One region of the Paenibacillus sp. SAFN-117 genome, then DNA from elsewhere that is predicted to be linked to it. Evidence: riboswitches for the same ligand, from Rfam matches in the RefSeq annotation. Region 1 holds a riboswitch; each other region holds the start of a gene.
The links. A riboswitch is a leader RNA that binds a small molecule or an ion and turns the genes downstream of it on or off. The one in region 1 is predicted to bind thiamine pyrophosphate.
Positions count from the first base shown of each region.

Region 2: it holds a riboswitch for thiamine pyrophosphate, as region 1 does, so the genes downstream of both, tenA (thiaminase II) here and ACTHRH_RS14275 (ABC transporter substrate-binding protein) in region 1, are expected to answer to the same signal.
Region 3: it holds a riboswitch for thiamine pyrophosphate, as region 1 does, so the genes downstream of both, ACTHRH_RS24150 (YkoF family thiamine/hydroxymethylpyrimidine-binding protein) here and ACTHRH_RS14275 (ABC transporter substrate-binding protein) in region 1, are expected to answer to the same signal.

Region 1 is NZ_JBQCLK010000020.1:31,837-42,248, reverse strand. Features, by position in the region: gene ACTHRH_RS14290 (CD3324 family protein) at 12-302, shown strand; gene ACTHRH_RS14285 (ABC transporter permease) at 372-1,133, opposite strand; gene ACTHRH_RS14280 (thiamine-binding protein) at 1,133-1,417, opposite strand; gene ACTHRH_RS14275 (ABC transporter substrate-binding protein) at 1,438-2,433, opposite strand; TPP riboswitch at 2,807-2,917, opposite strand; gene ACTHRH_RS14270 (cobyrinate a,c-diamide synthase) at 3,998-5,557, shown strand; gene ACTHRH_RS14265 (HAD family hydrolase) at 6,183-6,836, shown strand; gene ACTHRH_RS14260 (DUF2203 domain-containing protein) at 7,015-7,416, shown strand; gene ACTHRH_RS14255 (aldo/keto reductase) at 7,587-8,513, opposite strand; gene ACTHRH_RS14250 (hypothetical protein) at 8,701-9,096, opposite strand; gene ACTHRH_RS14245 (ABC transporter ATP-binding protein) at 9,224-9,946, opposite strand; gene ACTHRH_RS14240 (ABC transporter permease) at 9,939-10,412, opposite strand, start outside.
Region 2 is NZ_JBQCLK010000005.1:112,488-122,899, forward strand. Features, by position in the region: gene ACTHRH_RS05150 (MFS transporter) at 1-1,090, opposite strand, end outside; gene ACTHRH_RS05155 (MerR family transcriptional regulator) at 1,304-2,053, shown strand; gene ACTHRH_RS05160 (MBL fold metallo-hydrolase) at 2,126-3,001, opposite strand; gene thiE (thiamine phosphate synthase) at 3,046-3,666, opposite strand; gene thiM (hydroxyethylthiazole kinase) at 3,667-4,437, opposite strand; gene thiD (bifunctional hydroxymethylpyrimidine kinase/phosphomethylpyrimidine kinase) at 4,434-5,240, opposite strand; gene tenA (thiaminase II) at 5,237-5,929, opposite strand; TPP riboswitch at 6,134-6,244, opposite strand; gene ACTHRH_RS05185 (carbohydrate ABC transporter permease) at 6,310-7,251, opposite strand; gene ACTHRH_RS05190 (carbohydrate ABC transporter permease) at 7,345-8,241, opposite strand; gene ACTHRH_RS05195 (DUF5696 domain-containing protein) at 8,238-10,412, opposite strand, start outside.
Region 3 is NZ_JBQCLK010000050.1:9,473-19,884, forward strand. Features, by position in the region: gene ACTHRH_RS24130 (response regulator transcription factor) at 1-162, shown strand, start outside; gene ACTHRH_RS24135 (ABC transporter permease) at 464-1,429, shown strand; gene ACTHRH_RS24140 (carbohydrate ABC transporter permease) at 1,442-2,329, shown strand; gene ACTHRH_RS24145 (extracellular solute-binding protein) at 2,396-4,033, shown strand; TPP riboswitch at 4,200-4,301, shown strand; gene ACTHRH_RS24150 (YkoF family thiamine/hydroxymethylpyrimidine-binding protein) at 4,389-4,991, shown strand; gene ACTHRH_RS24155 (ECF transporter S component) at 5,006-5,596, shown strand; gene ACTHRH_RS24160 (ABC transporter ATP-binding protein) at 5,580-7,373, shown strand; gene ACTHRH_RS24165 (energy-coupling factor transporter transmembrane component T family protein) at 7,354-8,139, shown strand; gene ACTHRH_RS24170 (TPM domain-containing protein) at 8,509-10,412, shown strand, end outside.

The DNA of each region.
Region 1 (10,412 bases):
GGTTTTCATCTGTGAGCTACAAAAATGGAAAGGATGTTCTTCCCCCTAGCCTTTTGAAGCAGCTGCAGGAGTATATTCAAGGAGAAATCATTTACATCCCCAAGAGAGAGAAGAAACGTGCGGGCTGGGGTGAAAATAACGGGGCTCGATTGCTTCTGGAACGGAGAAATAAAGAAATTTACCGTCAATATAAGAACGGGTCCAAGATGGTGGAATTGATACAGACCTTTCATCTGTCGGAAGACAGCATCCGTAAAATAATCGGCAAGAACAAGGAGCGCGCTTCGAACGCGACGAGATAGATCAGGCGGCCAAGTGTCCGATGGACATTTGGCCGCCTTTTTGGCGATAAGATGGATGTTCACAGATAATTATTTCGCCGTTTTCCACCGGGTGAACCACTTTTCCAGGAGGACGATGCAGCCGAACAAAATCATGCTGAACGCCACGATGACGATGATGCCGATAAATACCCGATCCGCGCGGAAAGCGGAGTTCGCGGTCCTCATATAGGTTCCGATGCCCTCGCTGGCGCTCAGCCATTCGGCGATGAAGGCGGCCATCACACTGTAAGTGGCCGATATTTTCAAGCCGGAGAACAGGCTGGGAATTGCATGAGGAAGCTCCAGCTTCCAGAAGGTCTGTCTCTTGGAGGCGCCGGACATTGCCATAAATTTAAGCATGTTGGCGTCGGTCAGTCTCAGTCCGTTCAAGGTCGAGATAGTGACCGGAAAGAAGCAGACGATAATAATAATGATTATTCTCGGGAAGAGGCCGAGGCCGAACCAGATAAGCAGTAAAGGAGCCAGGGCAATAATGGGAATATTCTGGGTCAGGATCAGAAACGGATACAGTGCTCTTTTGATCCATGGAAACTGATGCAGGAAGATAGCCGTGATCAAGCCGATTCCGATCCCGGAGGCGAAGCCGATCAGGGTGAGCTGAATGGTGGTGGTGGTATGCATCCACACCCTTGGCCATTGGGTAATTCCTTCCTGAACGATTTGAATCGGACCGGGCAGAATCCATTTCTGGACATCGAACCACATAGTGGATAACTGCCAGACGATTAGAAAGAGGAGGGCTGCCCCAACAGGAGGCAGCCAGGTTTTCCATCGGGAGCCGCCGCTCATTATTCGTACCTCTCCGTCATCTGTGCCATTGAAATTCCCTTGGGATCATAATGGATTTTGATAACTGAGGAGATTCCGCCTCCGCCCAATTTCGCAAGCTCCACGTTCACTTGCTTGACAATTTCGAGCAGCTGCTCCAATTCTCCTTCCATCATCGTATCCATCGGCCCGACCACATATTTGACGCCAGACTTCCGTATAATGTCTACCGCCAAGTCAATATATGGAACAGCGTCCTCCGTTCTCGGGATCGTTTCAAAGCTAACGAGCGCATTCGCCATCATTCGGCTCTCCCTTCTTGCAGTTATTGTGCGGGCTCAGGCAGAAAATCGTTCGTAAAGGCAGCATCGGCATCGAATTCCTGCTCGATTAATCCGTGTTCTCTCATCCAATCCGCATAGTTGACCCATACCGATTTTTTCTGAATGCCCCATTGCGGTGCATCATCCTGATAACGCGGGCTGATCCATTTCTGACTGGCCATGACCAGCTCTTCATCCAGCTCCGGCGCTGCTTTCAGCAGTATTTTCGCAGCTTCCTCCGGCTTGTCCATTGCATATTGGAAGCCTTTGGCCGTTGCGGCGAGGAAAGCCTTGACCAGCTCCGGCTGTTCCTTAATGGTCTCCTCGTTAGTGATTAACAGCGGAGTATAGTAGTCCAATTTCTCGGAGTAATCCGTAAGAGGGATGAGATTGAGCGGAACCCCGCGCAGCTCGGCCTCGATTCCGGTCCAGCCGTAGAAGATCCAGGAGAAGTCGACATCCCGCTGAACAGCGGTGAAGAAATCGGCTTCGCCCAGGTTGACAATTTTCACCGTGTTGACATCGGCACCCCCATCGGCCTGCATCAAGGACTGCAGCACTCCCTCCTCCGCCGGAGAGCCGAAGCCGCCATATACTTTGCCTTCGAAATCTTTCGGGCTCTTAATATTTTTGTCCACGGGCGATGCGAAGACGGAGGTATTATGCTGCATCAATGTGGCGATGGAGACCACCGGAACTCCCTGAATGCGGGCTTCCGTTACGTTCTCCTGGATGCTTACACCGAAGGCGGCTTCGCCGGAGCCGACAATAGCCGTCGATCCGTTGACCCCCGGGGGAACGATATTGACGCGCAGACCGGCCTCTTCGTAGTATCCTAAGTCTTGCGCCACATATAAGCCGGTATGATTGGTATTCGGAAACCAGTTGAGAACAAGAGTGACATCCGTCAGTTTATCGCTTGGAGCACTGTCCGGCGCCGGCTCGGTTTTATTGCCACAGGCGGTTAGCATTAGAAGAGCGGTCAAGGCGACGAACATTAGTTTTTTCCAGGTTAATGATTTCATAGTTAACGTTAAGGGGACTCGTGTACTCCATCATGAGAAGATATGGATGAATCCGATAATCCTTTGCCGGGATAGTCCTACAGCATAGGCGGAAATCCGGACCAGTAGAGCATATTCGTCTCCGGATAAAAAATTGCCGCCGGATCACGAACCGGCTTTCGCACGGTGATCGGTTTCGTTCCGAGCGTCTGACCAGCCGATATTCAGCATGGCTTAAGCGAGTTCATTCTTCCCTTGAATGGCGATGATTCCCTTACTTCCTCCCTTGTTATGTTCATGTTGGAAAAATGCATAAAAAAACGCCCCTGATCTAAGGGCGCAAAATAGCATATAGGCGGCACATGGATGGACCATATGCAGTATTCCCTACGCTGGCATTACCCAGATCAGGTTAAAGGGTCAGTATCTTGCGGGATACAATCTCAGCCGGCCTAGTCCAGCTCCCCGGTTATGAAGTTGTAAAACAACAGGATGCAACGGCCATTGCGACTATATTATAGCGTGAATAGGGAAATGTGTCCACTGAGAGGTCATCCGGAGTTGGGACCGTTACCGAAATCGGCCAAGGGCCCTGCACAATTGAGGTTGAATAAGGCAAGTGGAAAAACGGATCGGCAGGCTGCGGCGGAACTTGCTATTTGCTGGCCTCGGAGAAATTTAAATGCGAGTTCATCACAAATGGGTGCTTCATGGTAGTTAGGCAAATCGTGAAGAACCTAAAAAGACTCCGTCTATTTTCTCATTAAAATAAACGGAGCCTTATCTTTGAATTTCCATATTCACTTTACTTCCATTAACCTCCTGCGATTCACATGCCCAGCATGTCCAATCCTTTCTTCTTAGTTAACCCTTTCATTTACATGCTATGCATGCTTGGCAGAAAGAGCTGATATGAGTTCCCACATGCCCACAGATTACGGAAAAAGCTGTCACGGGACTTCTTCCTTCATGCAACCTGATTACAGCATGCTTCGCTAACGCTGCTCCATTGGACTATCCCCTTTCCCGCTAAGAGTATATATCTATTTAACGGAGTGGGCTCTTTAATATGGATGGCGGTTCGAATCGGAATTCCAATTCACTGTCGCCCTTAGGGTCCCATTCCGGTAAACAGCTGTGTCGAGGAGATGAGATAAGGATACTGGGTATCTTGTGTTTGTTTGGTGTTTAGCTTACTGCAATCCTAACAGAGTTTTAATATTATGTAAATATTCTAAAAATTCTATTAATTTCAATCTATTAAAAAAAAAGCCCCTTATTCATCCATATTCTCCCTTTCTCTTATTTTTTCTAGTAATTTCGCCTACTTATTAATATCCAAAGCTTTGCTGCGAAGCAGCCGGGGTCCCACACTTTATGGAAGCAAGAGTTCCTCATATATTATCATCGGCCGCCATCCCGATCGCTTAAGAGAATGGCAAAATCAAAGCTTAACAGGTATACTGGGCGAAGAGAAAGGCTTATAGGAACTATACGGTGATGCGGTTGTATTATCTTAGAGACACAGCCGGATGCAGGAATATAAGGGGGAAGAAAATTGAGAACGGAACAGCCGACGGACAGACGGATTCTTATCGCCGGGACGGGCAGCGGGAGCGGCAAAACGACGGCCGCTCTCGGAATCATGGCCGCATTGAGAAGACGGGGCAAGGCGGTGCAGGGGTTCAAATGCGGACCGGATTATATCGATCCCGGCTATCATACCGCCATTACGGACAGGGTCTCCCGCAACCTGGACAGCTGGATGATGTCCCCGAAGGGAGTAAGGGAAATCTATGTCCGCGGATCACAGGGGGCGGATATTTCCGTCATCGAGGGGGTCATGGGCTTCTATGACGGCAAAGACCCGACGAGCCATACGGGCAGTACGGCAGAGATCAGCCAACTGCTGGAATGCCCGGTCGTGCTCGTCGTCGACTGCAGCGGCATGGGCCGCTCGGCGGCGGCGATCGTGCAGGGCTTCCAGCGGTTCGCCGATGACATCCGGATAGCCGGAGTCATCGCGAACCGCGTCGGAAGCGAGGGGCACTACGGCATCGTCCGGGCAGCCATCGAGCAGGAGTGCGGAATTCCCGCACTCGGCTGGCTGCGCAGGGACGATGCCGTCGCCTTGCCAGAGCGCCATCTCGGGCTGATCCCGGCGTTAGCGCGAGGCGAGCTGCAGCCGCTGTTCGAGCGGCTGGCCGACCTCGCGGAATCCGGGATCGACCTCGATGGCTTGCTGGCCCTCGCGGAGTCGCCGCCGGTCCTTGCGGAGCGGACCATCTTTCCGCAGCAGGTCCCCGCTTCGCCGCCATCGCCGCAGCCCGGGGCGCTCCGCCGGCCCGAGCCGGGCGCCTCGCAGACGGAGCAGTCGGCCGCCCCGGTGCTATCGCTGCGGCCCCCGGGGGCCGAGCCGTCCCATGCTCCGCGATTCGAGCCTGCGGACCGGGCCTCCGCGCAGCGGAATCCGCTGCGTATCGCCATAGCGAAGGATGCCGCCTTCCACTTCTACTATCCGGAAAATTTGGAGCTGCTGGAAGCGTACGGCGCAGAATGCGTCTATTTCTCTCCGCTTGCCGGAGAGGAGGTTCCGCAGGATGCAAGCGGTCTGTACATCGGCGGAGGCTTTCCGGAGGAATATGCCCCGATTCTCTCGCGGCAGGAGCTGCCCAAACGGTCCATTCGCGACGCTGTCCTCAGCGGCATGCCGACATTGGCCGAGTGCGGCGGGTACATGTATTTGACGAACGAAATTCGTACCCGGGACGGCGGGAAGTATCCGATGATCGGCCTGATCCCGGGATCGACCGTGATGAAGGATCGGCTGCAGTCCTTCGGTTACCGGGAAATTCACGGAATGGAGCGGAATTTCCTGTTCGGGCAGGGAGAAACCGCCCGCGGCCATGAATTCCATTATTCCGTTGTGGAGCCTGACGAGGAATGGCCGCCGGCTTATTGGGTGAAGGGACGTAAAGGGGAGCACGCCGAGGGCTATATGTCCGGCAGCCTGGTGGCCGGATTTTCGCACATCCATTTTGCCTCCAACCCGCGCTTGGCGGCCCGCTGGCTGGAATGCTGCAGGGAATATGCACAGCGGAAATCCGTTTTCTATTAATCTATTAATCTATAAATCTATAAATCTATAAATCTAGCAGTTCCGGGACAGAAGTGATTTTTTTCATAGAATTAGACCGGCCCCCACTCCGTTTTCTTTCAGCGCTCATATATTAGAGAAGCCTGAGAGAAAAGGAGGGAATTGGATTGAAAGATTTGGATTGGACGTTGAAAATGTTAATTCTGCTGTACTGGTCCAGCCTTAACCAATTCAAATAGCCGACGTCCATCACTGCTTATAATTGGACTTGCCCGCCGCGCGGCTGCCGGATGGCCGGACAAGTCCCGTTTTTCCGACTATTAGATTGGCCGATTGGGCACTATACATCAAGTGTCCTCTTAATAGATCGAATGACAGTATAGGCAGTTTGGACCGCTATTGAGTATTTCCAAATCGGTCAAGCCCTCTAAGAAAACTATAGGCGCCTTCGTTTTCCGGGCGAATCGGAATCGGGCGGGGAGAAATCCCCGTCTGATTTTTTGCATGAAAATAAGGGCTTTTACTGTCCACCGCGACGGAAGAGGTGCGCGTTGTGAAAGAGGGATGGAAACCGGTGGAAAGATAGAGTATGCTTGAAGAACAAGATGGAGGGGATCTAAAAAGCAATAAGAAGGGGGAATACCGATTGTCACATCTTCTGCCGATCCGTGGACTAATGTTTGATATGGATAATACGGTGCTCCGTTCCTCGATTGATTTTCCCGCAATGAAGGAAGGAGTCTACTCCTATTTATCCGGCCATCGGCTGCTGCCGGACCTTCCCGCATGGCAACAATATACCAGTGCCCAATTAATCGAGATGGCGAGGGAGCGGGCGGGTGACGGTGGGCAGTGGCTTGACGGGGTATGGGACGTTATTGGCCGTTTTGAAAGGGAGGGCATGGCCGGGGCCGGCTTGGAGCCGGAGGTTCATGAGGTGCTGGACCGGCTTTACGGACGTTACCCTATGGTCATTCTGACCAATAACACCTATCCTGCAGCACTTGCGGCATTGACGGAAACCGGGGTCAAGTCTTACTTCGACCATATCGTCGGCCGGGAGCAGATGGGCCGCTTGAAGCCTTCTCCCGACGGAGTTTTGTATGTGCATAAGCTGTATCCGGATATTGCAGCGGAAGAGTGGGTAGTCGTAGGCGATTCCTGGATGGACGGGAAAGCTGCTAGCGATGGCGGATCCAGATTTATTTTATATGGCTGCGACACAGCGGGGCTTGAAACGAACGAAGTTCCTTTCATCGCCCAAATTAGCAAAATGAGCGAGCTGCTGGAGCATCTGTAATTGGCTTTGTCAGCAGCCAGAGAGTATTGGGAGTCTGTCGGATCATGAGATCATCCATGAAGCGAAGGAAAAACGGCCGAGGGCGAAGGGCCTTCTGCCGATTATTGGGACGGAGGCTTAGTGCCGATAATCGTTTCATTCGTTGGACAGGCTTCTCAAGAGAAGGAGGGAGCAGCCAGTGAAAAAATGGTTTACACCGGAGGAAGCCAATGGCTTGCTGCCGATCATCCGGCAGGAAGTGGAAAGTCTGCAGGAGATTAAAAATCGTTTTGAGCGTATGTACGCGGATTTGTGCCATATGAAGCAGACGGCTCCCGTATCGGATTCAAGCGGAGAGGACCGTTATTTCTTACTCGAGTCCGAATTGGAGTTTCTTCAGATGGAGGCTCAATTGATCGCCAACAGCATTGCTCATAAGGGGGCGGAGCTCAAAGATATAGAGCTTGGACTGGTAGACTTTCCAGCCGTGATCAATGGTGAAGAGGTACTCTTATGCTGGAAGCTCGGGGAAGATAAAATCAATCATTATCATGGGCTGGATGACGGTTATTTCGGAAGAAAACGACTGGACCATAACTGAATCACAACATATAAAGAGGCTTCCCCCGTTCGTAAAGGAACGGGAGAGGCCTCTCAGTTCAAGGGACGGCGATAGCCGTTTATCCTTGTTACATTGCGTATAATGACGAGCCGATATATAACGCTCGACGCTTATTGGGAGCCATGCCTCACGCCAGTCAAAGGTGAGGTTTATTCCTCTTCCTTCCAGGCCTGAGGGTGATTATCGCTCACCCATTGGGCGGCGCTTGCGTTAGCCTCCGCCTGCTCCACGCTCTTGCAGCCCGGAATTACGCTTGTAACGGCATCGTGCTTGAGACACCAGGCCAAGGCCCATTGCGCCATATCCATTCCTTCGGGAACTTCCTTGGCACGAATTTCTTCCACTTTGGCAAGCCTCTGCCTGATCTGCTCCGGATCATGACGATGCCTTACGTCATTGCTCCCGAAGACGGTACCGGGCTTGTATTTGCCGCTTAAATATCCGCTGGCCAACGGCACCCTCGCCAATACTCCAAGATCTTGCTCTATGCAGGAAGGGAATACCCGCTCCTCGGGCTGGCGATCCAGCCGGTTGTAGATGACCTGTATCACTTTGGATTGAACACGTGTCGATTGCTCTGTCTGATGCAGATTATCGTTCTTGGCGATGGAGGTGCCCAGATGGCGGATTTTTCCCGCTTGCACCTGCTTGTCCAAGGTGGTCCACAGCTTATCGTTGTCGAAGGCTTCATTCGGGCCGGAATGGAATTGGTACAGATCGATGTAATCGGTTCTTAACGCTTGAAGAGAAGCGTCCAGCTGCCGAATGACATCCTCCGGCGAATAGCGGTCGGTCCGATGAAGATGGCCGTGAAATTCATGCCCGAATTTGGTGGCGACCACCCAGTCCTCCCGCCGGTCCTTGTGGAGAAATTCTCCTATAAACCGCTCCGATAAATGGTCGCCGTAGCATTCTGCCGTATCGATGAAGTTGATGCCAAGCTCCTTGGCCCGTCCCAGGATCCGGTCTACTTCGTCCTGGGAGAAATCCTTGCCCCATTCTCCGCCGAACTGCCAAGTTCCGATTCCTATAACGGAAACCTTGAGACCTGTTTTGCCGAGTCTGCGATATTTCATCGTTCATCCCTCCTGACTACCATGTTACCTCTCTTGCCGGCAACTCTCAAGTTATGGCTGTAAAGCAAGCCCCGGTCCGTATTAGCGGGCGAATGACCGGGGTGGGGCAGCAGGACTGATCAGCCTGATCACCTGTTTCAAGCCATATAAGCTCTGCCGAATCGCTTGTTAAGCGGACGGCGGCTGTTTATTTAACTTCCAATTCTCTGGGGACGGTTTGATGGACGTCCGGAGCATAGATATGAATGATAACCTCATATCGGCCTGCTTCTTCAAATGTGTACTCAGTGGAAAACATTTCTCCGCTCTTATCCGGTTTGGTTTTGCTAAACTTCCCCCGAACCGATCCCGCTTTGCGAATTTCCAGATCGACTGTGGTGTCATCCGGCTCGGGCAGATTCTTCAATTCAATGCTTAAGGTCGTTTCCTGGCCGGCGGCCGCAGGCTCGGGGTCGCTCGTCAGGGCAATTTGCTCCTCGGGGACTGCAATCCCGTCCGGAAGGCCGGTTTGAACGGTGCCGCAGGCGGTCAGAAACACCAGCAGCAAGCATGCGAGAACGAAGGAGCGGGTACGCTGTGCCATACTTTTCCCTCCTATTTCATAGTTGATGGCGATAAAATGAAGCTTTCCGGCAAACCTGCGCAGAAGCAAATGAGAGCAAGTTCAAGGTTGCACAAGCGAAGCATTCGCTTAATCCGTTCAAATCGGTTCATCGCTTCGCTTGGAACAGCTCGGTAAAAGCGGCCGATAATCCGGCCTTTCCGTACTTGTCTCTGTATTCATGCGTGTATCCGGAATACATCACCTGTCCTTCATTCAGGAACAGCACCCGGTCCGCCACTTGTTCGGCTATCTCCAGTTGATGAGTGGAGAAAACAACGGTTTGCCCGGCTTCTTTTAACTCTATAATAAACTTTACGAAGGCTTCCATCCAGAACGGGTCCAATCCGTTAGTAGGCTCATCGAGAAGCAGCAGGGCGGGATCGGCCAGCAGAGCCTGGGCGAAGAGCAGCCTCTGTCTCATTCCTTTGGAATAGGAGGCGGCCGATTTGTTCCGGACCTCCCCGAGTCCGACACGCTCCAGCGTTTGCAGCGCTTTAGCCTTGGGGACGCCCCGTAGTGCCGCATAGAACAGAATCGTCTCCTTGGCGGACAAAGCCTGGCCGAACAGGAAATCATCCGGCATATACCCGATATGATCGGCGTAGGCTTTGCGATTTTTCCTCCGCTCGCACCCTTTCACCTTGATGGTTCCCGCGGTCGGTTGAATAATTCCGGCGATCATTCGCAGAATCGTGCTTTTACCTGCCCCATTACCGCCGCATAGCGCCAGTACCTCACCGGGAGGGACCGTCAAGCTGATTGGCTGAACGATGGGGCGTTTGCCGATGGTTTTCGTTACATAATGAAGCTCAAGCACCGAGTTATCCACGATATCGCCTTCTTTCCCATCCGATGATAGCGGCTGCAAGGCATAATCCTATCCAGGCCAGGCATATTCCGATAAAAATCGGGGTTCCCGCCGGCTTCTGAATCCATTCCACCCATTGATAATACTCCGCTCCGAAGACGGTCCCGCCGCCCATCTTGACGATCATATAAACACGGACCAGCTCTGCAGGGTTGAGGAATGTTAACCCGACCAGGGCCGGTTTGATCCATAGATAAGGCAAGAACCCCAATACGGAGACGAGCAGGGTAGGCCAGCCCAGTATGAGGAAGAACCAGATGGCCACGCCGTAGGTCAACGCCTGCCACCGGTTTCTGGACAGGGTGCCGACTCCTATCGCGATGGCCAGAAACAGCAGGATCAGTCCGGCGGAGAAGGCGAGAAACAGCAGGAAAGCATCCGCTGCGAATGATCTGCCCATCAATGCCCCGATCAGTCCGGAGAAGCC
Region 2 (10,412 bases), on a different contig from region 1:
AACTCATCATAATCACCATAGAACCGGTCATAAGAGGGGTTCGGATGCCTGTTACCCGGCCTATGAACGATACGTCCGTATTTTGGATCACAAGCGAATGATTTCCGATAAAGATGGCGGGTTGAAACAGAGCGATGATAAGCTGGGCCAGCATAGCCAGCCATAGTACGCCGGATACCCCCATTAGGGCAATCCCTGCGGCGTTCATAACCAGACCAAGCACCAATAGCCTCTGCGGAGGAATACGGCCGGCCGCACCGAAGGCGAGGAAGCCTCCCGCCATTTCCCCAAGGCCATACGGTATCAACAGCCATTGCAGGTACTCCGGAGACAATCCGAGCCTTTCGGTCACGACAAAAATTCCGAGAGGCGAGATTAATCCGACTCCGAGACCAACCGCCACAAAACTGATACTGAGCAATCTAAGCACCGGCCTCGACAACACATAACGGATTCCGTCGGACATTTCCTTCCACAGGGAGGTCTTCCCTTTCGCGGCGCTGCCCGCTTCGGGATCAGGCGGAATGAAGGCCATAGCGGCGGCAGACAGCAGGAACGAGAAGCCCGTCATGGCGATTGCGGCAGCCATGCCCAGGTTTTGATATACAACGGTGCCCAGCATCGGCCCCACAATCATAAAGACAGAGATCATCGTCTGCAGCAAGGACATGCTCGCTTGGGCCTGATCTTCCGGCACATGGATTTTAAACAGCTTCATACCGGACGGTTGGGCAAATTGCGACAGAATGGAGGAACACAATGTGGTGAAAAATACGGCCGGCCACGCGCCCAGTTCGAAGGAAGCCAGAACGGCAAATACCGATAGGGCGCTGAGAAGATCGCACCAAATAACCGTTCTTCTTGGTCGCCAACGATCCGCGAATACACCCCCCAAGAACGAGAATATGAAGATAGGCGCGTACTCGGCCACAGAGATCATGGAAACAGCCAGAGCGTTTCCTCCGGTTTGCTCCATAACAAATAACAGTACGGATAGATTCCGGACCCAGATGCCGATCTGCGAGAACAATCCGGACACCATAACGGCCCGGACATATCGGCTGCGAAGAGCCTCACGGGGAGATGACATTTTCCCTACTTCTCCTTTCAAGGTGAATATTATTCGGAATTCCGAGGCTCATTGTAGGGCCTCCTCTCAGAGGAGAGTCAACCGGGTTGAAAGTACTTCGATGGAAAAATTTTCTTCCGTGTATTCTTCAGGTACAAAGGGGGTTAAACGGAATAAGGATTGACTCTGACCCAAGGGGAGGCTTTACAATGCTTGTAGAAGGAGGTAAGGCGGATGGGATACACCGTCAAAGAAGTTGCCGAGATGACCCATGTTACGGTCAAGGCACTGCATTATTACCATAAGATCGGTCTTCTGTACCCCGGAGAGGTGACGGATGCGGGCTATCGACTGTATGGAAAGAAAGAATTGGAGAGGCTGCAGCAAATTCTGTTTTACCGGGAATTGGACTTCCCGCTGCAGCAAATCAAAGACCTGCTGGAAAGCGGTCAAGACCGGTTATCCGTCCTGTCGGATCAGCGCCGGCTTCTTCTTGCCCGCAAGAGAAGACTGGAGGATTTGATTCATACTTTGGAGGAAACGATTCGCAGTACCAAGGAAGGAGAGCCTATGGATACCCAATCTATGTTTAGAGGCTTCGACAGTGAAGAAGAATGGAAGGAAGCTCTGCACGAACAAAGCGAATACTTGAAGGAAAAGTACAACTACGACCTGGAAGCCGGGCCCATCCAACCGGAGGAGTTGAACGAGCAGGCCAAGGAGGCCGTACGCTTTATGAACGGGATGGCGGAGTTCCTTAGGAGCGGGGTGAAATTCGACGACGCAAAAGTGATGAAGCATCTGCGCACACATCTTGATTTTCTGAACCGGCACGGACATTCCATCAATGAAGCGGAATTTGCCGCGCAGGCCCGGTTTTTCGTCCAAGACGATTTCCACCGGGGTATGCTGGAAGCCGAGCAAACCGGCTTGTCCTATTATTTGTGCATGGCGGCCGAAGCCCAGGCTTCAGCGGCTCCCTGAGGCGCACCCAAGGGGTCTCCCCCATCCCTAAGACGGGAGGAAGGATGACGGCAGCGATCTGTTTTCCATAATCTATTGGCCTGCCCGACCTTTGCCCAGAACATATCGTTCATATACTCCGGGGTCGTGAGAAGGCAGGATGGTCAGACCGCTGTTCTCCTTCTCCAAATCGTGCAGCAGCGCAAATTGACTTAGATATTGCGAATAATCGTAATGCGCTATCCGGCTGATCCGGCTTCCGGCCAGCCTGTCACGATAATTGTCCTGCATGTAGACCGCATCCGCGCAGAGCAGGACTCTTCCCTGCCGGGTATGATTGATCAGCAGGCCCATCTGTCCGACGGAATGGCCCGGCAGCGGGACAAGCACAAGCGATTCGTCGCCCAACAGATCCACAGCCTGTGGCAAAGGACCGTATCCGGAGGAAGAATCGAAATCGATCAGTCTGACCCGATTCGGATCGATTTGGTTAAAGAGAGAGGAAAGATAGGCGTGGGGAAACAGCCTTAAGGGGGACCGCCCCTGCGTAAATTCCCATTCCACCTTGTTGACTATAATTTGGGAACGGGGGAAATCATGGATTCCCCCCGTATGATCCACATGCATATGGGACAAGATGACCGTCACCTCATCCGGCTCAACCCCCATCGCCTGCAATTGAACCAGAGCGTGCTCCTGTTCCGTAATGCGAACCGGCGTCGCCAAACGCATCAATCGGTATGGAACGAGGCGGGTTGCTTCCCGGAAACGCGTGGAATAGCCGGTATCGAACAGAAAATAACCGTTCTTCGGATGCCGGATAAGAAAGAATAATGCCGGCCCCCAGATTTGTTGCCGGGGGCGCTCTTTATGCAGCATGTTTAGGGACGCCCGGTAATATCCGGCGTTCAGGACCGTCAGCTCGCATTGCGGTGCATCTGCCGATACTTCGGGCAATTTCATAGACATTGGACGGGTTCCTTTCTTCATTCACAAGTAAAACGTTGTGGTATTTATAAACGTGCGACCGTTTCCCGGATATTGCCGGACTTCGTAATGGCGGAGACGACGGCAACGCCGTCAGCCCCTGCATCCAGTGAAAGGCGGGCATTGTCCGGTGTGATGCCGCCGATAGCGACCATCGGCATTTCCGGCAGAAAAGCGCGCAGCTCCCGGATCCAGGCGGTGCCGACGGGCTTTTTGGCATCGATTTTCGTTGCCGTGCGGTATACGGGCCCTGCCCCGACGTAATCGGCACAGGCCATCGACGGCCGACTCGCCTCCTCGATATTCGTCACGGACAGCCCGATGATCGTATCGGGATAGCGCGCGCGGATCGTGTCTGTCCGTTCATCCTGCTGTCCGACATGAATACCGTCGGCTTGAAGCGGCTCGATCAGTTCCACATCATTGTTTATGATAAATAAAATACCATATTCGGAACAAATTTTGCGCAGTTTTTTGCCGAGCTCCAGCTTTGCGCTGCCGGACAGCGAACCGGGGCCCTTCTCGCGAAATTGAAAAGCGGTAATGCCCGCTTTCGCCGCCTCCAGCAATATTTCCTCGGGGCTTCGTGTGCAATCCTGGCTCCCCATAATAAAATATTTGCGAAGCTGCGCACGTTGGATTCTCATTTATTTCCCCTCCAAATCTTTAATGTCGTAGGACAGAGCGTCAAGAAAAGCGGGCAGGAACGTACCGGGACCGCGTACTTCGGGACGGGCTGCCGCATACTCCGCCGCCAGCCCATAGAAGGATACGGCCGTATAGGCTTGCTCCAAGGCATCGGCATCGGTCGTCAGGCAGGCGGCCAGAATCGAGCCGAGCAAACAGCCGCCGCCCGTTATTTTGGTCAACAGCGGATGGCCGGTTTCATTAACGAGCAGCTTGTCCTCACTCGCTATATAATCGGTTTCCCCCGTAACGACCGCTATCGTGCTGTAACGCTTCGCCACTTCCCCGGCCACTGCCGCCGCATCGCCGCCGCCTATGGAATCGACGCCGCGGGTTTCCCACGGAATATCGGCCAGATAAGCCATTTCCCCGGCATTGCCCTTGACCGCGGCCAGCTTCACCTCCTGCAGTATCTCCCGCCCCGCTTCTTTAGTGAAGGCCGAGCAAGCAATCGCCACCGGATCAAGGACGACGGGGATCCCTTTTTGATTCGCGGCTTTACCTGCTTTGACCAATGCCGGCACTTCATCGCGAGAGAGTGTGCCTAAATTGATCAGAACCCCGTCGGATGCCGCTGCCAGCGGTTCCGCCACTTCTATATATTTGGCCATGGCGGGCGTACCGCCGAAAGCGAGCAACCCGTTGGCGCTGAAATTCATGACCACCTGATTGGTCAGGTGATAGATAAACGGCACTTGTCGGCGAACTTGATCGATAATCGACTGATTCATGCTTGGCTGCCTCCGATCCGCGGCGCCCAATGATTCGTCGGGCCATTGCCTTTCCCAAGCGGCAAGGAATGGCGGATGGCCGCGGTAATATAGTCTTTGGCCTTACGTGCGGCCTCATATAAAGGAAGCCCCTGCGCCAAATAGGCGGTAATCGCGGCCGATAACGTACAACCGGTACCGTGCGTGTTGGTCGTCTCGATTCTATCCGCAGACAGAGCGTACAGCTTTTCCCCGTCGTATAGAATATCTACAGCTTCTCCGCGTAAATGTCCGCCTTTGACAAGCGCGGCTCCGGCCCCGTACAGGTTAACGAGCGCTACGGCCGCTTCCTCCATATCCGCTGTCGTTGTAATCGTACCGCCGGTCAAGCTCTCCGCCTCCGGTATATTCGGAGTGACGATGCTGGCGAGCGGCAGGAGCCTGTCCCTCAAGAAGGCGCGCGCATCCGGATCAATGAGCGCATCCCCGCTTGTCGCTATCATGACGGGGTCCAGCACATAAGGGGCTTTAATTTCCGGAATCTTCCTTGTCAACAATTCCATCATGTCCAAGCTGGCAATCATGCCTGTTTTAAAAGCGTGAACCGGTATATCCTCTGTAACGGAATCCAGTTGACGACCGATGAAAGCCGTCGAATGATGGACGACATCCTGGACTCCGGTCGTATTCTGCGCGAGAACGGAAGTAATGACGGACATTCCGTACACCTGCAGTTCTTGAAATGTTTTCAGATCGGCCTGGATACCGGCGCCGCCCGTCGGGTCCGTTCCGGCAATGGTGAGAGCACAAGGAACACGCTTCATGGCGCAGTCACTCCAATGTTTCCGGCGGGCCATGTTTCGCAAGTCAGGGACATTTCCCAGAAGCAGAGCTCGAGCTGGCAGCTTTTTCGAAAGGCGTCGCGCATCCGGTTTTTCTCGGCTTCCGAGGCTTCTTCGGCACAAGCATCGAGCCGCTTGCACAAGGTTTCGGTGAGTGCTTCTATTCCCGAGTCGGCATAGAAAGTAATCCAGCGATAAAAAGGATGGTTCGCTTGAGGCTTATATTTCTCCATGAGCACCTTGCCGATTTCCAAATAGGTCCATGGGCACGGCAAGAGAGCGGCGTAGATTTCCCCGAGTGAACCGGTATAGGCATGATACATCATATGCTTCACATAATGATCCGCAGTTGGCGGGAGTGGATGACCCTGCAATTCCTTATAGGAAACGCCGATATAGTCGCACAAATTCATATGCGGGCCGGTTTCCGAGTGTAAGGTAAAGCCTACCTGTTCATGGAAAAAGGCAATATCGCTGCGAGTATCCGACTTGGACATGGCAATCGCATAGATTTTCATAAATGCGTTCAAATATTCAAAATCGGCTTTTACATAATGCATGACCGCTTCTTTGGCAATATCTCCGCGGCCGATCCCTTCTACAAACGGATGATGGAAAATCATTTCGAACAAATCCTGGTTGGTTTCCCGTAATTGTTGAGTAAAAGTCATTGGAACCGCCTCCTTGAATTTTGAAAATCAATAGAATTGCATAGAATCGCTTGCAAGTTCAGCCGAATGGGCTGCAAATTGGCTGGATGGAGAAGGAACCTCCTTTCTTCATGGGGGGGAGAGGGAATCGGATAAATAAAAAAGAACCGATTCATGGCATTCATGAACCCGGTTCTTGGTCTGCGGAAATAATAGGGTATACAAATACCCTAGTGACTACTTCCCTCCGCTGGTACTAACCAGATCAGGTTCATAAGAGTTGGAAGCTATCTGCGTTCCTCTCAGCCCGAATATAGGGCACCCCTAGTAGTTTGAATAATGTATTAAATTGCAAGCAAATTTATATTAACATATCTGGAATAGACTGTCATCCAACATTTTCATCCTACAATTCCGGAGCGTTCGATACTCTTCATAAAGTAACGCTGAATTTCGAGATAGAGAATCAGGATTGGAAGGATGACAAGGACACATCCGGCCATCGTTGTCGCCTGGCCCACATTGGCGCTGGCCGTCCCTCCCGACATCGAGTTCAGCGACTGCCCGAGGAAGGGCAGCATCATCGGCAGAGTAAATTTATCACGGTCGACCAGGAAGATGGCCGGCTCGAAGAAATCGTTCCAGTGCCACACCACCGAAAGAATCGCCGATACAAGTATAGGCGGAATGGAGACCGGCAGCACGATACGGATGAAGGTTCGCAGTGCGCCGCAGCCGTCCACCCGGGCCGCATCCTCCAGCTCATGAGGCAAGCCGCGGAAAAACTGGCGGAAGATGAAGATAAACAAGGCCCCGCGCAGTCCGTTAGCGAAGAAGCTCGGCACAACCATGGGCAGAATCGTATTGATCCAGTTCAATTCCTTGTATTGAATAAACATCGGCACGATGATCGTTTGCGGAGGCACTATCATGGTAAACATAGCGAGCGCGAACAACAGCTCCCTGCCCGGGAAGCGGAAGCGGGCGAAGCCGTAGCCGACTACCGCGCAGGACAGCATCTGGCCGGTCACGGTGAGCAGCGTCAGGACGACCGTGTTTTTCAGATAGGGCAAATAATTAAGAGCCGCGTAGGCGTCGAAATATCCCTTCACACTGAACTGCTTCGGAATCCAGTATACCGTCGGATCGACCAGATCGCCCGGGGATTTGAACGAGGTCGAGATCATGAAGAGAAACGGATACAGGAACACGAACGACAGTCCGATCAGAAAGAGATAGATGAACAGCCGGTAGATGCGATATGCGATTTTCCACCTGCGAATCCCTTCCGCGGCCAAAGCCATTCTTGCCCCGATACTCGGGCGGGTACGAACAGTCTGCATCGTTAAACCTCCTCCTTATGCTTCCGCATGTAGCCGCATAGACTGGGATGGCTTCCGACATGCCGTTGAAGCAAGCGCGCCGCCCACTCTGTGTTACCTGTCCCCTGCGTAAAATACGCTCTTGCGGGTCAAGGTGAAGATCAGCACAATCAGCAGAAATACGAACACGAAATAAATCCAGCCGAGCGCCGCGGCATAACCGAACTCAATATCGGTGAACGCCACCTTCTGGATATAGCGCATAACGTTATTGCGCATGTCCGTGAACGAGTCCACCAGCGTGAAAATTCCGTTGAGAAGCAGCACCGGGGTCATGAGCGGAAACGTAATTTTCCAGAACATTTCCCAAGGAGTGGCGCCGTCACATTTCGCCGATTCATACAGCGAATCCGAAATTCCCTGCAGTCCGGCCAGAAAGAGCAGAATCTGGATTCCCGTCTTCCAGAAAATGATCGTCAGTCTGCCCATGATGTCGGACAGCGTCTTGACCAAATCATTCGGCAGGTACATAGCGATGGCTTCTGGCACCGCAAGCCCGTTGGCAACGCCTTCGCGCATCATTTCCGTCGGGTCCTTCACCGCATCCAGCCCGCCTATCCCCTGGCCCAGAAGCTGCTGCATCACGAAGCCCGAGCCGATCAGCACCGGCAGGAAGAAGGCTCCGCGGAAGAACATCCGGCCTACGGTTTCCTGGTTTAATAAAGTGGCGATGAAGAAAGAAAAGACAAGGATGAGCGGAATCTCAACGATGGCATCCTGAATGGCCTTATAAAAGAACGGGATGAACTGCGTGTCCTTCAAAATCGCTTTCGAATAGTTGTCCCAGCCGACGAAGGTCATCTGCAAATCAGCCACCGCCTGAATTTCACGAAAGCTCATATAGAGGGACTTGATCAGCGGATAGACGAGGAAGGCGGCAAAGCCGACCAGCCACGGGGAGATGAAGAGAAGCCCACTGATCCTCTTTCTTCTTTCCAGGCCCAGCTTCATTCCCCCACCTCCTTGGTCAAAACAGCGTAATCCAGCGGTTTAACCGTCGTCCCTTCCGTCTCATAAGGAATAGAGCCATAATTGACGATTACCCTCGTTCCATCCTCGTAACCCGTCTCGTATACATTCCGTTCCAGCTTGCGATGAGAGGTCATCGCGAGCCCCCAGGTATGCCCGAGCCTCTCGTTCAGCTCCCGGTACTGCTCGATGATGACCGGAGCCCATTGCCCGAAGGCAGAGCTGAACAGCTTGCGGTATTCCGTGAAGCGAAGCTCCTCCGGCTCCCGCCAGGTCAATTCGTAGAGAGGCATACTTCCGTATTCCACCCATCTAAGGAATCCCTGCCGCTGATCGTGATGGATATTGAGCGGAATGTCGCCGCTGTACGGAATGCTGCCATGGACAATCATCGGGTAGAAAGGAACGGCCTCGTCTGTGAAGACGTAGCGGGAGTCCTCCAGCGGAAGATCCGACAACCGGTCCGCCAGGTGAAGAACATATTGATTTCCGCCGTGAACCGCCGCCTTCCCGTTCATCTCCCGGGATTCCCGAAGCATGGAGAGCCACTGCCCGACGGTTCCTTCTCTGGTCAGAGGGTTCCATTCGCTGTGATCGGCAACAGCCAAATCCCCATAAGCTTCAAAATCGATTCCGCTCGCTCCGTATCCGGACAAAGTCTGCTTATGACCGGAGTCAAAGCGGCTTGCCGCTGTCACTGCATTCAGCAGCAGCGAATCTCCGTAATAGTTCTGCAGCGGCAGCCTGCCCGGGTCCTTCATGACCGCCGACATCTTCCTCACGCCCAGATTATCCGCGTTAGCATGAACATTGTTGAAATTCAGAAACAGCTCCAGGCCGTTCTCCTTCATCGTTCGGGCGAGCCGCTTCAGCCCGGAGGCACCGCCCAGCTCGCCGGCAGCAGCGGTTCCATCCGGAAAATCCCCGTATCCTCCTGTCATCCACCCCTTGACAATGACGCTCATCTCCTCCACCCCGGCTGATTTCAACTGCTGAACAATATTTTCCGCCTGCTCGAAGGTCGTAGCCTGCACGAAGCGGTCCTTCAGCACCCGTTCCTCCTTCACGCCCATAAACAGGTTCAGGGCGAGAGGAATCGTCCGTTTGTTCTTCTCTATCGTTCTGTGAAGCTTGCCCGACTGGATAAGATACTCCCGATAAATTTGGGCCATATCCGAATATTCCGCCCTGCCCTTCGGCAGAAAGTGATAGACGACCTGATGATCGAAAGCCCGCATCCCGGTTTCTACCCTTCTGGCGTATTCCCCTTTGCGGATCGCTGCGGAATATTCGCGCCGGTAGAGGAATTCCGCGGAAACGCGGTTCACATTGACCAGGTAACCGCTTGGAGCGTAATGAATCTTCGATTCAAACTCTCCTTCCGTGATATAAGCCACGAATCCTCTGCCGTTCTTATGGACTCCGAATACCGGTAAATAAGCGTTCTCCGCCCGTTGTCCGTTCCTCTCGAATATATCCTCGGAGCCGTAGACAAGCGCAGAATACTTTTCCCTGTATTGGGGATGGCTTTCCTTGAAAAAGGAGATCGCTCCGCTGCCATCCGGATAGAACATATACCCCTTATCCCGATCGGAAGCCGCTCCCAGATTGGGAACCGGCTCGATGGAGACAAGGGCGTAATTCCCTTGCTCGCGGATTTCCGTAACCGGTACGGAGACGACCAGACGGTCCTCATCAAGCGTGAACTCGATCGCGAACTGCAGGCCGAGATTGTCAAACTGATACGTAACCCTGATTCCGTTGTCCACTGCTTCTTTCCCGATTGTGGGTGAGCCGGAAATCAGGTTGGAACTAACCACCTCATGGGTGGGGCGTCCAATATCGGCATAGGAGAAATTGAACGGCGACTTCAGACTGTCCTTAAGGAGCTGACTCCCGCCCGCCTCTTCGTCGGAAACATCGGAAGCCGACAGCCATACCGCGCCTGTTTCTTTGTCCTCAACGGCAATAGAGGAGGTAAGCGGTTCGTAGTACAGCGACAACCGCCGGTTCTCCGCCACTTTCTCATAGACGGAAAGATCGCCCAGCTTATCGAGAACCGCTCTCGGGAAATCGGCATTCTGCTGGCCGGCCCCATCCCCCATGACCCCTTGCTCCACCATATAATTCTCCAAAGCATATATGAAAAATGT
Region 3 (10,412 bases), on a different contig from region 1:
AGCCGGGTGCGGCTGCATAAGGCTAAGGAACTGCTGGAGCGGACCGACATGAAAATTTACGAGGTGGCCCAGACGGTAGGCATAACGGATTACCGGTATTTTTGTAAAATGTTCAAAAACATGGTCGGAGTGACGCCAACCGAATATAAGAAGTCCATTTAGCTTCGTGGCTGAATGACGCTTGAGGGGAGAATCCTAAGATTGCTTGGGGTTCTCCCATTTTTTCTGCCTCCATTGTCCGCTGCATGGCTGTCCCTGTTTACTTAGCTTCCAAGCGGTATCCTGATCGTTTCTTTGAGCATTCTCAGAGTAGACAAAGCGGCGACAGATTGCTCAGTCATATATATATAATTTTTACACAGGTTATAAAATTTTTCCCGTAGAGGAGGGTGGAGTCACGAAGCTATAATTAAGTCAGACCAAAATTGTAAGCGCTTTACAAAGAGAAAGTGGGAGTGAGAGAATGGCGGATATTACTTTGAAAAAAGACCTGGCGCCAGCTTCGAACAAGAAAAAGACGTGGCGGACGAGATTCGTCCGAACCATCAAAGAATACAAGTGGATGTATTTGATGCTGATTCCCGGCATGCTTTACTACCTATGCTTTAAATATTTGCCCATGTTCGGCCTGATCATAGCATTCAAGGATTACAACATCATGAAGGGTGTGTTTGACAGTCCATGGGTGGGCTTCAAGCATTTCGAGGAGATTTTCCAAAGCGCAGATTTCTATCTTCTGCTTCGCAACACGTTGGTGATCAGCGTATTCAAAATTATATTGGGCATGGTCCCCGACATAATGCTTGCTCTTATTTTAAATGAAATCGGTTCCAGGTGGTTCAAGCGGACCATTCAGACCATCTCATATATGCCTCACTTTTTATCCTGGGTTATCATTTATGGGCTTGCGTTAGCGTTTCTGGCTCCGGCGGATGGCTTGATTAACGAGTTTTTGAAATTTCTAGGCAAAGAACCGGTCGATTTCCTCACCTCCAAGAGCTGGTTCCGGCCCATTCTGTATATTACCGAGATATGGAAAGAAGTCGGCTTCGGGGCGATTATTTACCTGGCGTCGCTATCCTCCATCGATCCGAGTCTGTATGAAGCGGCGGTAGTTGATGGAGCGGGCCGCTGGCGCAAGATATGGCACGTCACCCTGCCGGGAATCCGAAGCGTCATCGTACTCCTTCTGATTATTCGACTGGGAGGCATTCTGGACGCCGGCTTCGGCCAGATCTACATCTTCCTGAACGCGAGAGTTTACGAGGTAGGGGATATTATCGACACCTGGGTTTTCCGGCGGGGGCTGGAGGAGATGCAGTTCAGCTTCGCGGCTGCGGTCGGGTTCTTCAAATCATTCGTAGGCCTTATACTGGTGCTCAGCGCCAATAAAATTGCCAAGAAGTTCGGCGATTCCGGCATTTGGTAGGAGGGAAGCTTCATGAACACACAGATCAAAACAACGGGAGACCGGCTAATCGACGCTTTGTTCTACACCATCCTGACCTTGATCGGCTTGGCGACTCTGTTTCCGATGTATTATGTCGTCATCATGTCCATTACACCGCTTAAGGAGACGATTCGCAACGGAGGCTTCGTTCTCTTCCCGTCGGAAGTGACGTTCAGCGCCTATCGTGCCATATTCGAGAGTCCGAGATTGCCGCAATCGCTGAAAATAACGACTTTGATTACGGTCCTCGGGACCTTCCTTAACCTGGTTTTTACCTTGCTTCTGGCCTATCCGCTGTCACGCAAGCAGATGCCCGGGCGCAAGCTGTGCCTGTTCCTGATCGTATTTACGATGGTTTTTAACGGAGGGCTGATCCCGAATTATCTGGTGGTTAAGGAATTCGGTTTGCTAGACTCTATCTGGGCGCTCATCATTCCCAGCCTGATAGCGACCTTCAACCTGCTGATTGCCAAGACATTCTTCGAGAATATGTCGATTGAAATTCAGGAGGCGGCCAAGATCGATGGCTGCAACGATTTGCAGACGCTGTTCTGGGTCGTACTGCCGCTGTCCAAGGCCATCATTGCGACGATTGGATTGTTCTATGCGGTAGCCCACTGGAACGAATTTTTCGCAGGGATCATGTTCATTACGAACGATAAGCTGTATCCTCTTCAGGTCATCTTGCGGGATATGCTGCAGCAGCCCAATATGAGCGTGGAAATGATGAGCCAGGTTCAGGGCTTGGAGGCCGAGCTTCCTCCATTCTCCATTCGGATGGCTATGGTCGTAGCTACGACGTTGCCTATATTATTTGTTTATCCGTTTGTCCAGAAGTATTTCACGAAGGGGGTTATGCTGGGAGCGATCAAAGGTTGATGAAGGCTACTACGATATGCAATAGCTAAAAAGCCATTTTAAAAAAACATGGAAAGGGGAAGTCCAATGCGCATTAAACCAATAGCAGGAGGATCTTTATCCATTATTATGGGGGCTATGCTTGTGCTTACCGGGTGCGGCAAGTCGGAACCGGCACCGGCGGCCAACCCGTCACCGGATGCCTCTGCATCCACACAGCCTTCGGAGGCACCCAAGACGGATGATATGGGGAAAAAGTATGATATTGAGTTTTTTGTCCCAACCGGTACGGGAGGGTCGCTTCCAAGTGAAGATAAAGATTTCGTCAAGAAAACGATCGATGAGAAATTTAATGTCAATCTGAAAATCACCCATATGGCGGCCGGACCGGACTCGACCAATAAAGTCAATGTAAGGTTCGCCTCCAATACTCCGCCGGATTTGGCAGTCGTCGGCGGGAGGGATTCCCAAACCTACGCCAAAGACGGTCTGGTGGCCGATCTGCGCCCATTCATGACTAAAGAGGCGATGCCCAATTACTATAAATGGATTAGCGATAACGAATTCAAAGGCTATTATACGATTGAAGGGGTAGACGACGGCCTGCGGGCGCCGACTCCATTTGATCTTACAGCGTACAGCGCTTGGTATATTCGTAAGGATTGGCTGGATAAATTAGGCCTTCCGGTGCCGACCAATTATGAGGAAATGCTGGAAGCGATGCGGCAATTTACTTTTAACGATCCCGACGGGAACGGCAAAAATGACACCTACGGCTTCACCACTTCCGGCAATGGGGCCAATGTCGGATTCGATTGGCCTCATTGGGTCAAGAACGGCTTCTACGCCTCCATGTATATTGACGAAGGAAAGCTGGTGGACGCCGGTTCCCACCCGGATACGGTCAAGGTACTGCAGGAAATCAAAGATACTATTGCGGAAGGTATTGTCGATCCCAACTGGTTCTTGAATAAGGGGTCGGAGCATCTCAATAAGATCATCGAAGGCAAGGCGGGAATCGTTAAAGCCGGTGGCCGCGATTTTGCGCTGGAGAGTGTGGAGACGAGCGCGGTGAGCCGGGCAAGACAAATCAATCCGGAAGCGGATATCGTTCCGTTCAATCCTTTCCCTGATGCCAAAGGGATCAAGACGGATCCGCAAGGCTCCTTCGGCTTTGTTGTTCCCAAGCAGCTGGCCGAGCAAGAACCGGATAAGGTGAAAAGAATGATGGCCATCCTCGATTATCTGGCCAGTCCGGAAGGTTTCCTGCTGACGCATTACGGCCTGGAGAACGAGTCCTATACGAGAGAAGGCAACAAGGTCACGTTAAAACCGGACGTCATCCAAAAGATCAACGAAGAGAACGGTAAATTCCTGCAGATTTACGATTTCTTCACCCGGGTTTCCGATACTAGTCCAATCGGACTGGAAATCATCAATCCGAAAGAAACGGAACGGGACCGCGCTATCGTGGAAGAATTGCTCAGCTATAAATCGGTTCCTTACACTGGAGGACCTTATGTGACACCGCCGGCCGGCATCAATATTGCCGATTACCGGAAGGAAATGAACTCGACTCATGCGAAAATCGTCTTCGGCGATCTGCCGGCCGACAAGTGGCCCGAGTATTTGGAGGAGCTGATGACCAAGCATAAGGGAAGAGAAATTTTCGAAAACTACACGAAACAAATTCGCGAAGGCGGCGGGTTTGACGCTGTGAAATAACCCCAATAACGTAAGTATGAGCTCTCAGCATCGGGCTAAATGAGCATTCCCCTGCAATAGCGGGGGAATGCTGCGTTTCACCGAAATAGGCCCGATGGGCCAATTGACAAACCGGAAGCACTCCACTACGATAAGACTCAAGCAATGAAAAAACTGCATATTCATTCAAATGCACTAGGGGTGCCGTAATCGGCTGAGACGGACGCTGTCCGATCCCTTTGGACCCGATCTAGGTAATGCTAGCGTGGGGAAGTGTAGCTGCACAACGTTATTTTAGCCTTGTGTTTAAACTGCATCTTGCCCGGGTGCAGTTTTTTTATTTGCTCAAAACCATTTACATGGAGGGTGTTCGCAAATGGAACAGACAGGTTGTGGAGCCAGTCGGATCGTCGGCTGCCGGTTCTCTCTTTATCCCATGTCGGACCGGTTCGTAGAAATCATTATGGGCGTGTTGGAGAAGGTGGATCGATCTAAAGTATGGATGAGCACGGATGATATCAGCACCTGCATTCGGGGGAAGGCCGAGCATGTCTTCGATGTGGCCAAGGCGGTTTACATTCAGACTGCTGTCTCCGAGTTGCATGTCGTATGGAACGGGACCTTCTCTATAGGCTGTCCGGGCGATAGTGAAGGAGACGTCTATTTGTCTGAGGATGAGGAGAGGATGAATGAGGCCGGTTTGCGGCAGCATTCGGTCGAGACGGCTTGCCAGTTCGCCCTGTATCCTCTCGGGAACCCCGACTATATGAAAATCATTTATGACCAAATCGAACGGGCCAAAGCGCGAGGAACCTTCAGCGGCGGTGTTCACTATGCGAGCCGATTGGACGGGGATGCCCATGAAGTGTTTGCCTCTTTGGAAGAATCGTTCGTGAATGCGAGCAAGCTCGCTTCCCATGTGACCATGACGGCCGTGCTTTCTGCGAACAGCCCTTCCAGGAAGCCGGACAGAGTGTAGAGGGGGCTGCCGTAATGAAGCGCTGGAAGCTTCGCGAGGTGGTAGTGCTTGCCGCGTTATCGGTCGTTTTTGCCGTAGTCTATCTGGCTTTCCTACAATTCGGCAATGTCTTGGTCGGCCTGATGGGCCCGATTGGCTACGAGTTTATCTTCGGCATCTGGTTCATTGTATCCATCATCGCCGCTTACATTATCCGCAAACCGGGGGCGGCTTTCGTGTCCGAGACGATTACCGCAGCCATCGAGCTGCTGATGGGCAATGTGGCCGGCCCCAGACTGCTGCTGTCGGGGATGATTCAGGGGCTCGGGGCGGAGGCTGTATTTGCCGCTACCGGCTGGCAGCGCTATTCGACCTGGGTGCTGGTCTGCGCGGGAATGGGCTCGGCGGTGTTCAGCTTCGTGTGGGGCTTCTTCGTCTCGGGCTATGCGGCTCTTCACCCGGGATACGTCACGGCCATGTTCATTCTTCGCCTCATCAGCGGGGCTGTTCTGGCCGGCCTGTTGGGCAAAGGGGTGGCGGACGGCCTGGCCAAGACCGGGGTGCTGAGAGGCTTTGCCATTGCCAAATCCGCAAGAAAGAGAGAGCATCATGACATTGCAGGCTAACTCCCGTCTGCTGGAGGTGCGCCGGTGGACGTTTGCTTACGATGAAGAGTCGGCTCCGGTCATCGATAACGTCAGCTTCGAAGTAGCGGAGAACGATGCGGTTCTTCTGCTGGGGCCGAGCGGCTCGGGCAAGAGCACGCTCGCTTACTGTATGAACGGCCTGTATCCGGAGGCGGTGGATGGTCATTCTGACGGAACAATTCTGCTGCAGGGCCGGGAAATAAGCTCTTACAGCCGTTCGGAAATTAGCCGCTGCATCGGAATGGTCTTCCAGGATCCGGAGAGTCAGTTCTGTATGGTGACTGTCGAGGATGAGGTGGCCTTCGGCCTGGAAAACCTGGCGGTCCCTCCGGAGGAGATGGACGCGCGAATCGACCGGGCACTGAATTGGACAGGGCTTGCGGAATACAGAAGGTCCAAGCTCCATCAGCTCTCCGGCGGAATGAAGCAGAAGCTGGCCCTGGCATGCGTTCTGGCTATGGAGCCCGGCGTCCTCATTCTGGATGAGCCGACGGCCAATCTGGATCCGCTGTCGACCCGGGAATTCGTCTGCATGATAGACCGTTTGCGGAAGAGAAGCTCATTGACGCTCGTAATTATCGAGCATAAGCTGGATGACTGGATGACGGTCGCCAATCGGGCTGTGGCGATGGATCGCCGGGGGAAGCTGGTGTACCAGGGAGGATTGAGGGATTTCTTCCACAGGCATGAAGAATGGAGCCGGGAGGAAGGGATATGGTGGCCGACGGCCTACAGGATGGGGAAGGATTGGCGGGCTCAAGGCATCTATGCCGGCAGTCATGATCCGCTGACGGAGCGGGAGCTGCTGGCGGGAATTCAGGAGCCCTACCGGGGATGGGCGGAATTGGCGGCTGCGCTTCGCTGTCCGGATGCCGGGGTGGAGGGGGACCCGGCAGCCAGCGGGGCCGTACCGCCCCGATGTGGGCAGGAGCAAGCTCTTGCTGCGAAGTCCCCTCTTATGACGCTAAATCAATTTTCCTATTCCCGCAAAGACAAGCCTGTTCTGCAGGAACTGAGCCTGGAGCTTTATCCGGGCGAACTGCTCGCCATTGTAGGACCTAACGGTGCTGGGAAAACGACCCTATCTCATGCATTGGCAGGGATTTTATCCGGTCCTTCTCAAGGGGAGATTGCGCTCTATGGTCGTCCCTTATCTTCTTGGAACGAGAGAGAACTGCGCCGGCAAGTCGGGCTTGTATTCCAGAATCCCGAGCACCAGTTCGTCACCTCATCGGTATTTGAAGAGGTGGCCTTAAGCCTGCGGATTCAAGGAATGCCGGAGCGGGAAATTAGCGAGCGGGTACAAGAGTCGCTGCGTATGTTTCGTTTGGCGGAGTTGGCCGAAGAGAACCCGTTTGCCCTCAGCCAGGGGCAGAAGAGAAGGCTCAGCGTGGCCTCCATGCTCGCCGACGAGCAGAGGATACTGGTGCTGGACGAGCCGACCTTCGGTCAGGACGCATACACGGCAGGGCAGCTTATGAATCTGTTGGTTCAGTTGAAGGAACAGGGCAAATCGGTTGTCATGATTACTCATGACATGGAGCTGGTGCGGCAGTATGCGGACCGGGTTGCCGTGTTGATAGCCGGCCGTCTTCGTTTTGCGGGCACGCCGTTTGAGCTGTGGGACTATTCCTCCGATCTGCTGGAGGAGGCCCGGCTCTTGCTGCCGATACCGGTTTCCGTATGGAAGGTGCTCGGTGAGCAAGTTCATCTTACCGATCAGGAGAGGCTGCCTTATGGTATTACAGAGCATTAATCCGGGGATCAAGGTGGCTGCCGTTCTGCTTTGCGTCTGTTTGCTTGCTCTCGTGTTCGATCCCCTTACTCCTCTCCTCTTTTTGTCCTGGACGATCGGGATCACTTTTATATTCGGCCGGGTCCCGGCCAAGAAGTGGCTGCTGTTCTTCTCTCCCTTCCTGATCGTTGCTTTGGGCTATATTTGGACGGCGATACTATTTGCCAAGGTGCCGGAGGGAGGAACTGAGACGATACTTCTGCGGTTGGGATGGCTGGAGGTTACCCAAGAGGCCTTGATTCGCGGAGCTTCGTTGGCCGCACGGATGCTAAGCTTCGCAGCCCTGTCTCTGATGTTCGTCTTCACGACCGATTCCACCCGCTTGATGCTTAGTCTGATGCAGCAGTTCAAGCTGTCCCCCAAGCTGGCCTACAGCATTATGGCGGGCTATCGCTTCCTTCCTCTGTTCAGGGAGGAGCTGCAAATATTGCAAAATGCCCATCGAGTAAGGGGGATCAACCGAAGCGGAGGGTTTCGTGGGAAGCTGAAGCAAATCCGCCGTTACGTCATCCCTCTGTTGGCCAGCGCCATACGCAAGGCGGAGAGAACAGCCGTAGCGATGGAATCCAAAGGGTTTACCGGTTCACGCGACCGGACCTTCTATCAGAAGGTTAAGGTGCAGCCCCGGGATTGGATGTTCCTGGGGAGTATGCTTGCCGTCCTGCTGCTTTCCTTCTATATTTCCTGGAGGCTCGGTTTGCTGCAGTGGTACGCCGGGCAATTGTAAACGACCGGTGTCATGGGTGATGCTATGGCGATATAATGGCCGAAGTGCGTTGATCGATGCAATGATTGATGCAATGACCGATGCGTGGATTCCCCGCGGCCGCTTTCATCCTCTCTGGATGGGGGCGGCTTTTTTTGCATAGTTTGTAACTCAACTTTCGGTGCGGCCAAGCGAAAATGCGCGAAGATTATTGCGATCGAGCGCATTTTGTACGATAAAGCATACAGTAAATGCCGCAAAGGCGTAGTTTATGTATGAATAATCTATAATCATATAAATCGACGCACAAGTTAAAATTGCCATCTCTATCCAATTTCCTTTATTTTCAGTATACTGATGATTATAGACATGAAAATGGGGGATAGACTTGTGAAGAAATTAACCTGCTTCCTGCTCTTATTATGTTTACTATTGAGCCCGGTCATGGTCTGGGCGGCAAATACTCCTGTGAAGAATGGAACGGTGCAGGACCAGGCGGGCATGTTTCGTGAGGAAGCGCTGGCCTCGTTGGAGCAGGCGGCTCAAGGCCCCCTCTATACTTTCTATATTTTAACGATCGACAGCTTGCAGGGTGAAGATCCGTTCGATTATACGACACGCGTATTTAATGAATGGGGTTTGCAAAATAATGAAATATTGCTGCTGATATCCAGTCAGGACCGGCGGATTGAAATGAATTTGGTCAGCGAGGAGCTCCAGCGGAGCATCCGATCCTTCTATGGCGGCGGCGATGTCGGTGAACTGATTGGAAGGCTGACGGAGGAGTATTTCATTCCCGCGGCTAAAGAAGGGGATTTCGCTCAGGCCAGCTTGAACCTGATGAATGCGGTTCATGAACTGGCGGCAGAAGACGCCGAGGCGGTCCAGCCTGCCCCTGTCCCTGATCCGGAGCCGGAGGCTCCCGCTGCCGATCCTGAACCGCAGGCGGGGGACATGAGCCCGGCCGAAACCTCTGCCGATGTTGACAAGAAACCTTTAATACCTCCTCTGAGCCAGTGGAACTGGACTCTGATCGCTATCGTTCTCACCTCGGTTGTTCTGGCATGGATATTACTATATGGAATGATTCTCAAAATCCAGTGGTCCAAGCTGCGGTCCCGAGCGAATCAACTGCTGATTGAGGTCAGTCATGCCAACGAAGAACTGAAGCCTTATGTCGGGCTGGTTCAAGGACAGACCGAGAAGCTGGTCAACCAGCTTAACGAACTTGTCACACTGCTGTTGATTGATCTAGGCAAGCTGCAGCAGGACATGGAGGCGAAGATCCTTTTTATCAGGCTGCTCGCTCTTCGCCAGGGAATTCGTAAAGGCAGATTAACAGTAGCGAATTGTCAGGCTGTCTTCGAGAAGATTTATCCGGAAATTGTCCGGGTGGGGGAAACCGAACGTCAAGTGACTAGAAAGGTCGAGGACCTATCCGGGAAGCTGGAAGCCGCTCAATCGACGGTTCAACGGCTTGCGGAGAAGCACTCCTTTCCGTTAACCTGCATGACGGAGGAATTGACCGAGTTGGAAGCGGAACTTAGTCGGGTGCGCGATCTGAAGGTGTTCGATCCTTTAAGAGCGAGCGAAGCGGCCGCCGGGTTAACGCAGCCCATGGAGAAAGCGTTCAAGGAGGCAGAAGAACTGCCCCAATGGTTGAATAAGTATAACGCCTTTCCTCAAACGTTGTCGGAATGCAGACAAGAGCTGGAGCGTTGGATAAACGAGCATTGCCTGAAATTGGTCGGAATCGATCCGTACTCCAAGCTGGATGAGGCGCAGAGGAATATGGAGCCCTTATCGGCAGAGCTGCGGGTCGGAAATATGCCTAATATTCGCCAGATATCCGGAAGAATGGACGAACTGCTGGCGGAAGCACTGGAGATGACGAAGAGGCATGCTTATTTGCGGGGCAAGAACCAGGAGGATATTCGATTCATCAAGCAGAAAATAGCGGAGTTCGCGAAGGTCGAGGCCGATCTGGAGCAGATATTGAGTGATCTGAGGGAGGCTTTCGTTAAGGAGCATTGGGTGGACCTGGCCGTTTCCCTGGAGGCTGCCAAACGGATGATGCAGGATACGGCCGTTCAGCTTCCCAATGTAATCAAGCTGACGGATGATGATCACCAACACTTTGAGGAGGCTCGTCTAAAGCTGGATGAGATGCTTCAGTGGCTTGACGGGGTGGATCAAATTTCAAGCCATTGCCAGTCGATTTCCATGCAATTGAACGAAGCTATGGATGATCTGCGAACGGTCGTGAATGAGAGCTGGAAGCAATTCATGGAATC